3 regions of the Ensifer sp. 22460 genome follow, and region 2 is predicted to be linked to each of the others. Evidence: predicted binding sites of a transcription regulator. Region 2 holds the regulator's gene; each other region holds the start of a gene.
The links. Region 2 encodes LexA, which represses DNA repair genes until DNA is damaged. Its sites were predicted from a motif close to TGTTCNNNNTGTGTTCNG; they were not measured.
Positions count from the first base shown of each region.

Region 1: the regulator LexA is predicted to act here: its motif matches at 1,954-1,971, upstream of ACTJKM_RS05220 (ribonuclease T2).
Region 3: the regulator LexA is predicted to act here: its motif matches at 1,902-1,919, upstream of ACTJKM_RS13515 (ImuA family protein).

Region 1 covers NZ_JBQENZ010000003.1:197,285-200,556, reverse strand. Annotated here, with positions in the region: gene ACTJKM_RS05230 (DMT family transporter) at 1-852, opposite strand, end outside; gene ACTJKM_RS05225 (alpha/beta fold hydrolase) at 864-1,799, opposite strand; gene ACTJKM_RS05220 (ribonuclease T2) at 1,985-2,767, shown strand; gene ettA (energy-dependent translational throttle protein EttA) at 2,935-3,272, shown strand, end outside.
Region 2 covers NZ_JBQENZ010000008.1:243,361-246,632, reverse strand. Annotated here, with positions in the region: gene ACTJKM_RS12915 (hypothetical protein) at 1-31, shown strand, start outside; gene ACTJKM_RS12910 (thermonuclease family protein) at 157-879, shown strand; tRNA gene ACTJKM_RS12905 (tRNA-Cys) at 1,032-1,105, shown strand; gene ACTJKM_RS12900 (hypothetical protein) at 1,318-1,650, shown strand; gene lexA (transcriptional repressor LexA) at 1,741-2,466, opposite strand; gene ACTJKM_RS12890 (hypothetical protein) at 2,713-3,009, opposite strand.
Region 3 covers NZ_JBQENZ010000009.1:75,782-79,053, reverse strand. Annotated here, with positions in the region: gene ACTJKM_RS13520 (Y-family DNA polymerase) at 1-1,011, opposite strand, end outside; gene ACTJKM_RS13515 (ImuA family protein) at 926-1,879, opposite strand; gene ACTJKM_RS13510 (metallopeptidase family protein) at 2,050-2,484, shown strand; gene ACTJKM_RS13505 (DUF1737 domain-containing protein) at 2,707-2,913, opposite strand; gene ACTJKM_RS13500 (HpcH/HpaI aldolase/citrate lyase family protein) at 2,910-3,272, opposite strand, start outside.

The sequences.
Region 1 (3,272 bases), on a different contig from region 2:
CCACTTCAGTGCATCAGGCAGATCGCCGAAAACGAGCCAGCCGAAGATCGTCGCCGAGACGATTTCGAGATATTGCAGCGGCGCCAGCACTGAAGCCGGGGCGGCGCGATAGGCATAGACGCCGAGCACGCCGGAGATGGTGGCGGTGACGCCGACGCCGAGCAGATAGTACCAGGTGTAGTCCTGCGGCCAGACCGGATCGAAGATGCCGGAACCCGTGCCTTCGCCGAAATAGAGCAGCACGAGGCAGAAGAGCCCGCCCCAGATGCCGGCATGAAATTGCATCGACCAGGGGTCCTCGTTCTGCGCGACCATGCGGGTGACGAGCAGGAACACGGCAAGGCCGAAGGCGGCGACAACAGGCAGAAGCGCGATCCAGCCGACCTCCTGCATGCTCGGCTGGATGACGAGCAGCGCACCGAAGAAGCCGACGCCGCAGGCGGTGTAACGCCGCCAGCCGATGGTCTCTTTCAGGAAGATGCTGCCGAGGATCGTCAGGATGATCGGCTCGACGAAGAAGATCGCAATTGCGTCGGCAACCTCCATCACCTTCAGCGTGGTGATGAAGGAGAGCATCGTCACGACCAGGAGGCCGCCGCGCAACGCATGGAGCCCGGTCTTGCGCCAGGTGAGATCAAAGAGGCTGCCGCGGAAGAGCACGATCGGCAGGATGAAGACGACCTGAAGCAGGAACCGGACGGCGGTGATTTCGGCCGAGGGGACGGTCGCGATCGCCAGCTTGGCGAAGATGTCGATCAGCGGCGACAGGAGCACCGAGATCACCATCAGCGTCAGCCCGAAGGAGATGCGGTTGTGGTCCGTGGCGATCTTTTGAAGAGACATGTCGGCCATGATATTTCCGGTCAGCGCCTGCCTGCGATGGCGCCCAAGCACCAGGCGGCGAAGTCCGCCGTCGCCTGTTCCCGGCCGAGTTCGTTGAGGGTCTCGTGGCGCATGCCGTCATAAACGGTGACGGTAACGTTGGTCAGACCGGCCGCTTTCATCTTGGCGCCGAGCCAGCGAATGGCATTGCCCATCTCGGTTGACGGGTCGGCGCTGCCGCCGACGAGATGAATGGGCAGGTCCTTGCGGAGCCGCGTCAGCCGGTCGGGCCGGGCGCCGCCGAAGGATAGCCGGAAAAGGTCGAGCCAGAGCGAGACGGTCGCATCGAAACCGCAGAGCGGGTCGGCCGCGTATTTCGCGACCTCGGCATCGTCGCGCGAGAGCCAGTCGAGATCGGTCTTGCGATCCTTGATCGCGCCGCCCCACATGCCGAAGGTAAGCTTGGTCAGGAGCGGGCTCGGCACATCCGAACCCTTCAGCGCCTTCTCGATTTTCAGGATCATCTGGCCGCCGCGGCCGGCGAGGCCGGGACGGAAATTGGAGTTCCAGACGGCGAGCGCATCATAGAGGCCGGGATCAGCCTCGGCTGCGTTCAGCGCAATCAGCCCGCCCATGGAATGGCCGAAGAGGATGACGGGAAGACCCGGATGGGCGGCGGTCGCGATTTCGCGCACAGCCCGGATATCGGCGAAGATCTTGTCGAGGCCGTCGCGGCTCGAGAACATGCCGAGCGGGGCGTCGGGCGCGCGCGTCTCGCCATGGCCGCGATGGTCGTGGGCATAGACCTGGAAGCCATGCGCGGCCATCGCTTCGGCAAAGCGGGCGTAGCGGCCGGAATGTTCGGCAAGGCCGTGGCTGATGAGGAGGATGCCGCGCGCATGAGCGGTCGCGGGGAAATGGCGCCAGCTCAAGGTGGCTCCGGTCGGGCTCTGATGTGTCTTCACCTGCCCGAACACGATTTCCCCCGGCAACAACGACAGACCAATTCGATATCAAATCGATTTGCAAGGCAAAGGCAATCGCCGCTTGTTGCTCGTTGCGCATGAGGTCACACGCGAATGTGCGCTCATCTTAATTAAGAGTTGCAATTTTCCCGTTTTGAGCGATATTCGTTCCTGTTTTGTTTCCGCAGGAGGATATCATGGTTAGTTTCTGTAAGGCGATATCGGGTCCGATGGCAGGACTGCTGGCGGCGTTGGCGCTGTTCCTTGCGCCGGCCGCCTTTGCTGCCGGCGAGGAAATGTCGGAACAAGGGGGTTCCGAAGGCGCGACCAGCCGCACGGAATATGTGCTGGCGGTGAGCTGGCAGCCGGGCTTCTGCGAAACGCGGCCGCAACGCAAGGAATGCGAAAGCCAGACCGCAGAGCGTTTCGACGCCATCAATCTCTCGCTGCATGGCCTCTGGCCCCTGCGCAAAAGCTATTGCGGGGTAACGGCCGAGGTGCGTGCGCAGGATCGCAAGGGCAGCTGGCTTGAACTGCCGAAACTCGCAATGGCAGACGACACGGCGGCGCGGCTGCTGATCGCCATGCCCGGCGTGCAATCCGGCCTCGACCGGCACCAGTGGCTGCGCAGCGGCACCTGCCAGAGCGGCTCGGTCGACGACTATTTCTCGGCGCAGCTGCGCATGCTGGAGGAGCTCAACCGCTCGGCGGTCGGCGCGCTCTTTCGCCAGCGCATCGGCTCCGAACTCGACGAGGCGACGATCAAGCAGGCCTTCGACCAGAGTTTTGGCACTGGCGCCGGCGACCGGGTGCGCATGCGCTGCCAGACGGTTCAGGGGCGCAGCATCATCACCGGGTTGACGATCGGGCTGACCGGCGACGTCATGAAGGCGTCCAGCCTTGCACCGCTGATCCAGGCGGCGGGACCGACCGAATTCAAATGCGCCAAGGGTATTGCCGATACGGCCGGGCGAAGCTGACCGGCTTCGCGGGCACTGTTCTTCGGCAGCGAAAGCGCTGGAGGCGCAGGGTTGCCGCATGGGATAGGTGGGGGGACAAGCCGGGGCGAATGCCTTTGCTCATTGCCCCCTTCCTATAATTCGCCTACATAGCGGGCAAATTTCCTTTCCCTGCGGAGCATTCCCTTATGGCACGTCAGTTCATCTATCATATGGCCGGACTTAATAAGTCCTACGGCGCGAAGAAGGTTCTCGAGAACGTTCATCTGTCGTTCTACCCGGACGCCAAGATCGGTATCCTCGGCCCGAACGGCGCCGGTAAGTCGACGGTTCTGCGCATCATGGCCGGCCTCGACAAGGAATTCACCGGCGAAGCCTGGGTAGCCGAGGGTGCCACCGTCGGCTATCTGCCGCAGGAGCCGCAGCTCGATCCGACGAAGACGGTGCTTGAGAACGCGATGGAAGGCGTTGCCAAGAAGACCGCGATCGTCGAGCGCTACAACGAACTGATGATGAACTATTCCGA
Region 2 (3,272 bases):
CGGACGAGCCGATTCTTCGAACGGCTCGTGAACCGGAGCTATTGCGGTCAAAGCACCCGCCCCGAAGCGGCTGAACCCTTTGTTGAGGGAGGCCGCCGAAAACTTTTCGGCAACCCATCAAACGCATAATGCAGTCGCGAATCAGGATGGGGACGCATGGCCAAAGCCACTACGAAACGTCGAAGCCGGAATTCCGGTCGGAGCAGGGGCAAACAAGGCGGTATGGCGCCGTGGTATCTGGCCGCCGCACTCACTGTCGGCGGCGTGGTCGCTTACGATCATCGCGCCGAACTGCAGCATTGGCCGGTGGTATCGGACGTGGTCGCGTTCACGTCCCGACACGAGTCGAGGCCGAAGCCCGTTCGTGTCGCGCAGAAATCGGACGCGCGTCCCGCGCAGCAGGCGGAGAAGCAGAAGCCGAATCCGATGACAAGAGTTGCCCTCGCCGCTCCGGTGCCGTCCGTCGACGTCGGCGCCAAGGCGCCGACACCCGTGGTGCGGCCCAATGAGGAAGTGAAGACGGCATCCGTTCGCACGGATCAGTTTTATTTCTGCGGGATTCGCAACGACAACTGCGTGATCGACGGCGCCACCTTCCTGTACCACGGCGAAACGATCCGCGTGGCAGACGTCGATGCGCCGCGTATTCGCCAGGCAAGCTGCGACAAGGAACGTTCGCGCGGCTTCTATGCCAAGCAGCGCCTGCGCGAATTGTTGAATGCGGGTGACTTCAGGCTGGAAACGGCGAGCGGCCGTCAGGATGCCAAGGCCGGTGAAAAGCTGCGGCTGGTCACCCGCGGCGACCAGTCTATCGGGCGTGTGCTCGTATCCGAGGGACTGGTGCGGCCGTGGACAGGACACGCGACGCCCTGGTGTTGAGGCCACCCCAGATGCGATCGGCGGAGGTTCGCGATCGCTCTGTGGAAAGTATCCGTCTTACAAATCGACGGCGCGTTTTTCGGAAAATGCCTCTTGCGGTTTTTCTGCAATCATTCTAAATCCGCGCCAACGCTCGGTTATCCGAGCTGTGAGGCCTCGTGGCGGAGTGGTGACGCAGAGGACTGCAAATCCTTGTACCCCGGTTCAATTCCGGGCGAGGCCTCCAAAAACTCTCACCTCATTTTAGTGTGGATAGACGTTCTGCCTCGGGGCAGAGCGATTGCATGGTTGCCTCCCCACGCCCGCGCAAGCCACGTCCATTAGCTATCCGTTGGATCTTATCGCTTCGGTGAAATCGGTAGAGGGGGAACGATGACTCCGCTGACATCAGCCGCATCGGTAGCGTCCGTCATCATCAAAACGGAGGCAATGGCATATATGAAGACGAAACTTGTCCTGACGGCCTTGGCCCTCTTCGCTGCGACCACATTCGAGGCGCGGGCGGAGGATCTGGTTTTCAAGCTGAAGAACAACACCAACGCAGTGCTGACGAACTTCTATACGTCGCCTGTGGGTGTCAATGAGTGGGAAGACGATGTTTTCGGCCGGCAGGTGCTGAACCCCGGAGAAGACATGGAGATCACCATCGCCGACGGCCGGGAGGTCTGCAAGTACGACATGCGCTTCGAGTTCGAAGAAGGCTCCGACCTCGATACGACCGAAGACATGCAGGACCTCTGCGAGCTCGGCGAGTACACCATCCACGAATAAGAGGCGCGCCTTCAGGTCGCCATCAATAAACAGAGCCTCGCCACCGCAAGCGGTGGCGAGGCTCGGTCGGATGCCAGATTTACCTCGGAATCAGTGGTAGCGGCGCATCAGCCCGACGAGCTTGCCCTGGATCTTCACCCGATCGGGCCCAAAAATCCGCGTTTCGTAGGCAGGGTTCGCGGCTTCGAGCGCGATCGATGCGCCCTTGCGCCGGAAGCGCTTCAGCGTCGCTTCCTCATCATCCACGAGCGCCACGATGATATCGCCGGGATTGGCCGTATTGCCATTGCGGATGATCACGGTGTCGCCGTCGAAGATGCCGGCTTCGATCATCGAGTCGCCCTTGACTTCGAGAGCGTAGTGTTCGCCGTTGCCGATCATGTCGAGCGGAACGGTAATGTCGTGCGTGTTGTTCTGGATGGCCGAGATCGGCACACCGGCAGCGATGCGGCCCATGACCGGCACGGAAACCGATGTGTTGTCGGCCACGGGCGTGGGCTTCGGCGGTGCGGCAGGAGCGGCCGCTGGCGCCTTGCCGAGGCTGCCCTCGATCACGCTGGGCGAGAAGCCGCGGCGGGGCTGCTGCTGGCTGGATGCGTAAGCCTCCGGAAGCTTGATGACCTCGAGCGCGCGGGCTCGGTTCGGCAGACGGCGAATGAACCCGCGTTCTTCGAGTGCCGTGATCAGACGGTGAATGCCGGACTTCGACGCCAGGTCGAGCGCATCCTTCATTTCATCGAATGATGGTGGGACGCCTGACTCCTTCATGCGTTCGTGAATGAAGAGAAGCAATTCCTGTTGCTTGCGGGTCAGCATGGCACGTCGCTCCCAGAGGCGTGAAACAAATCAAGAACAGACACTATCTGTTCCATATGTGTTCCGCAAGTGCCTAAAATTCCGTGAATTCAGACAATTGGCGCGTCTGTGCGTGTCGATTGGTCACTTTTACGGGAGCAGAGCGGGTTTGGGCGATGATCGTGCCCAAACGGAGGGCGGCGGCGTAGCGCATTGCGCGACGGCACGGCGATTCGAACGAATCGCGAGCGTTTTCGTGCAAAGAGGCTAGGCCGGCTGCGTGGCGGCGCAGGCGTCTTCGAATTCCTTCACCGTCTCGGCGCTGTTGTCTTCTGGAAGTACGGCGTCCGCCGCATCGGTCGCGACCGGCCTGTCGCCATCATAGACGAACGACTGGATGTAGAACGCGATCGCACCCTTCCACACCTTGCGTCCATCGATCTGATGGCACGGCACGGCGCTCTCGAAATCGGTCTGAAGTTCGTCCACCGTGGCGGCGCTGAGCTTGACGTCAGGCATATTGGGCGATGCGACTATCGAAGCGAGAAGCAGGGCGGCAAGCACGGTGATCGTCCACTTTGATGCAAGGGTGGGACTACGGGGCGGTTAACGATGTGAACCGCGCTTTCGTTCCGAAGTCCAGCAAGCTTGGCGATCACTGTCATGTGTTCAACAGCTCTTTGAGTGCAGGCTGTGGCCGTTTTGCGCCAGGGGCACACAGCGGCAAAGCCGCCTCAGCCTGGCGCGCCGTCCTTGCCGCAATCGCTTGGGTTGCGCCAAGTCGCGGCCTCGCTGCCGGCGTGCACAAATCCGTGTTGTGAAGATGT
Region 3 (3,272 bases), on a different contig from region 2:
GAGCCTGAGGATTTCGAAGCCGAAGCCGGCATCGAGATCCTCGTGCACCGCCTGCAGCCGTTCACGGAAGAGACCGGCGACGCGCCGCGGCTCGTTGAGCGGCGAGGACGTGCCGGCGGCGATGCGGAAGACCGCGCCATCGACGCGGAAAAGCAGAAGCTCGAACAGACGCCCGCCCTGCCCACGCTTTTCCAGTTCCGGCTTCAGCCGCATCGCCAGCTCTTCCGTCAAGCCGAGAATATCGTCTTCGCCCTGGACCGGTTCGCCGAGACGGCGCTCCACTGAGAGGGCGGCGACGGGCAACCGCGGCGACAGTGGCTCATCCTCCCGCCCGAGCGCCTGATCGAGGCGCAGAAGCAGGGTCGCGCCGAACCGGCGGGCAAGCGGCGCGCGCGGCGCCTCGACGATGTCGCCGACCTGCTTGAGCCCGACCCGGCCAAGCGTTTCGATCGTCTCCCGCGGCAGCCGAAGAGCCGCCATCGGCAGCGGCGCCAGCACCCGCGCCGCCTCGTCCGGGGCAAGAATGCCGTCGGAGCCGAACCGCGCCACCGCCCAGGAGAGCCCGGCGGAAGAGGAGATCGCCGCGCGGGCTTCGACCCCCAGATGAAAGAGACGGGCGAGCAGATCGTCGAACAGCGCCTTTTCCCCGCCGAGAAGATGGGCGCAGCCGGTGATGTCGAGAAAGAGGCCGCTGTCGCCATCGAGCGCGACGAGCGGTGTATAGCGGCAACACCAATCCGCAAGGCCTTCGAGCAGGGCCCGATCGGCAGCGGGATCGGCCGGCAGCACGTCGATCTCGGGACACATGGCCCGGGCTTCGGCAACACCCTGACCGATGTGAAACCCGCACTTTTCGGCGTAACCGTCGAGCGCGACGAGGCGCATCGCGCTCTTCACCTTGTCAGCGAAGACGACAGGCGGATGCTCAGGACGCCCGCGGGAAAGCCACGAGTTCCCCCAGCGTTTGCGGGCGACCCGATCGGCCGGAAGATGCGGAAAGGCGAGCGACAGAATGCGCTGGTTCTGGATCTGCCGCAGCAGCGGCTGGTAGGGGCTCGACGGGGTAAAGGCGGCGGTCATGGGGGTTCCACTCCAGCAGGAAGCCGAGCGGCGCAGGAGCCCTGCTCTTCTCGGCGATGATATGAAAGACGGGATGGCCGATGCTGCCGCGAAGCATCGATCCATCCGGTAGGGGACGCTCGCGCGCCGGCGCCGGCTCGACGAGGAAGCGGAAGAAGGCGCTGCTCGCCTCCTCGTGCCCGGACTGGCGCAGGAGCAGAAGGGGAACATGGCCCGCGCGTGAGCGAACATGCAGGCGCCGGCTCTCGCTGAGCGCAAGAGCTGCGGGATTGCCGCGAATTTCCAGGATGACGGCACAGAAGCTCGGGACGGAAAGCGCCGCCTCGGCGATCCAGAGCGCGTCCTTCACCGTGCGCGGCAGGCTGAAGACGAGGCCGCGGACATCGAGCCCATAGGCCTTGAGACCCAATCCATAGGGCAGGCCCGCCTCGTTGGAAGCCATCGACTGGCTGATCCAGAGAACCGGAGCTGCCGGCTCGCCTTTTTCCAGGCGCGCCTGCTGGCAGAGCACGCTGAGTGCCGCGGCAAAACCGGCGGCAGCGCCGGCATCGCGCGTCTCGGCATTGCGGATTTCCGTCATGCCTTCGAGCGGTAGGCCGCCTTCGAGAAGCGTGTCCAGATCCGCAACCCCGAGCGCAAGCGCCCGACGGCCAGGCTCATCTTCCTCGCGCTGACGGAAGCCGCCGGGATCGGCCGCCTTGGCGGCGCGCACGACGCCCGGAAGCCGACGGTTTTCGATCCTGGCTATGGTCTCTCGGAGCGAAAGTACCGTCTCCCGCTCCACGGCTTTGTCGGCCATGACGGTCAACTCCCATCATAAATGTTCATGTTATGTTCTATTAGATTCCAGAGCTTCCTAAATGAGTCAACAGCCAATTCTAAGAATTTATTCCTGTCCCCATGCCCGCGGAATTCAACACTCGAAAAACACTGGCAAAATCGCTATATGGAGGGCAACAAGGAGTGCCTATGGCCCGCATTGACCAGACCGATGATTGGCGGGAACGCCACGCACCGACGCTTACCACTTTTGAACAGCTCGCACTGGAAGCCTACGGCCACCTGCCGCAGGAATTCCGCCAGCTGACGACCGACCTCATCATCGAAGTTGCCGACTTCCCGAGCGACGACATTTTCGAGGACATGGCACTGGAAACGCCTTTCGACCTGCTCGGCCTTTTCGAGGGCCGTGGCATCAGCGAGCGCTTCACCATGGAAACCGGCCAGTTTCCAAACCGCATCACCCTCTATCGCCGCCCGATCATCGACTATTGGGCTGAGAACGAGGAGACGCTGGGTGACATCATCACCCATGTCCTGATCCATGAGATCGGCCATCACTTCGGCCTTTCCGACGACGACATGGAGCGGATCGAAGCCAGCGTCGAGCACGTCGGCGGCTAACCCGTTTTATCTGCCCCTCATCCGCCTGCCGGCACCTTCTCCCCGCAAGCGGGGCGAAGGAGACTCGCGGTACCGTTCGCATCCCAATCGGAGCACGGGTTAACCGATACCAGAAAACAGGCCTCACACGCCGATTGCGAGCATCAACCGCGTCCCCTCGCCCCGCCTGCGGGGAGAGGGTTAGGGTGAGGGGCAAACTTGCACGACGGCAAACAGCCTCGACTACTGTTCCGACAGCTTGATATCCGGGGTGTAATCCTTGCCCTCGACCTCCTTGAACACCGCCTGGCCGCACTGCATGTGCTGCGTATCGGCGTTGAAGGCATAGGTGGGCGAGCCGTGCAGGCTCCAGCCCTGGTTCAGCGCTGCCGTCACCTTGTGACAGAAGGAAGCGTCGTCGGGACCGGTCAGGAAGCGATAGAGTTTCAAGATCTTGTCTTTCGTTTTTCGATGAGATCCGCCTTGGCGGCGAGCATCACGGCCTGATCGAGGTGCAGCCGCTCGACCATCCGTCCGTTGAGATTGATGACGCCCTTGCCGGCGTTTTCCGAGAGCGCAAAGGCAGCGATGATCGCGCGCGCCTCGTCGACAGCGATCTGCTCTACGCCGAAACGTTCGTTCGCCGGGCCGATCTGGGCCGGGTGGATCAGCATCTTGCCGTCATAGCCCATGTCGCGGCCCTGCCGGCATTCCTCGTCGAATCCATCAGCGTCGCGAAAATCGTTGAACACGGCGTCGATGACGTCGAGCCCGCCGCCGCGCGCCGCCAGCAGGATCTGCATCAGCCA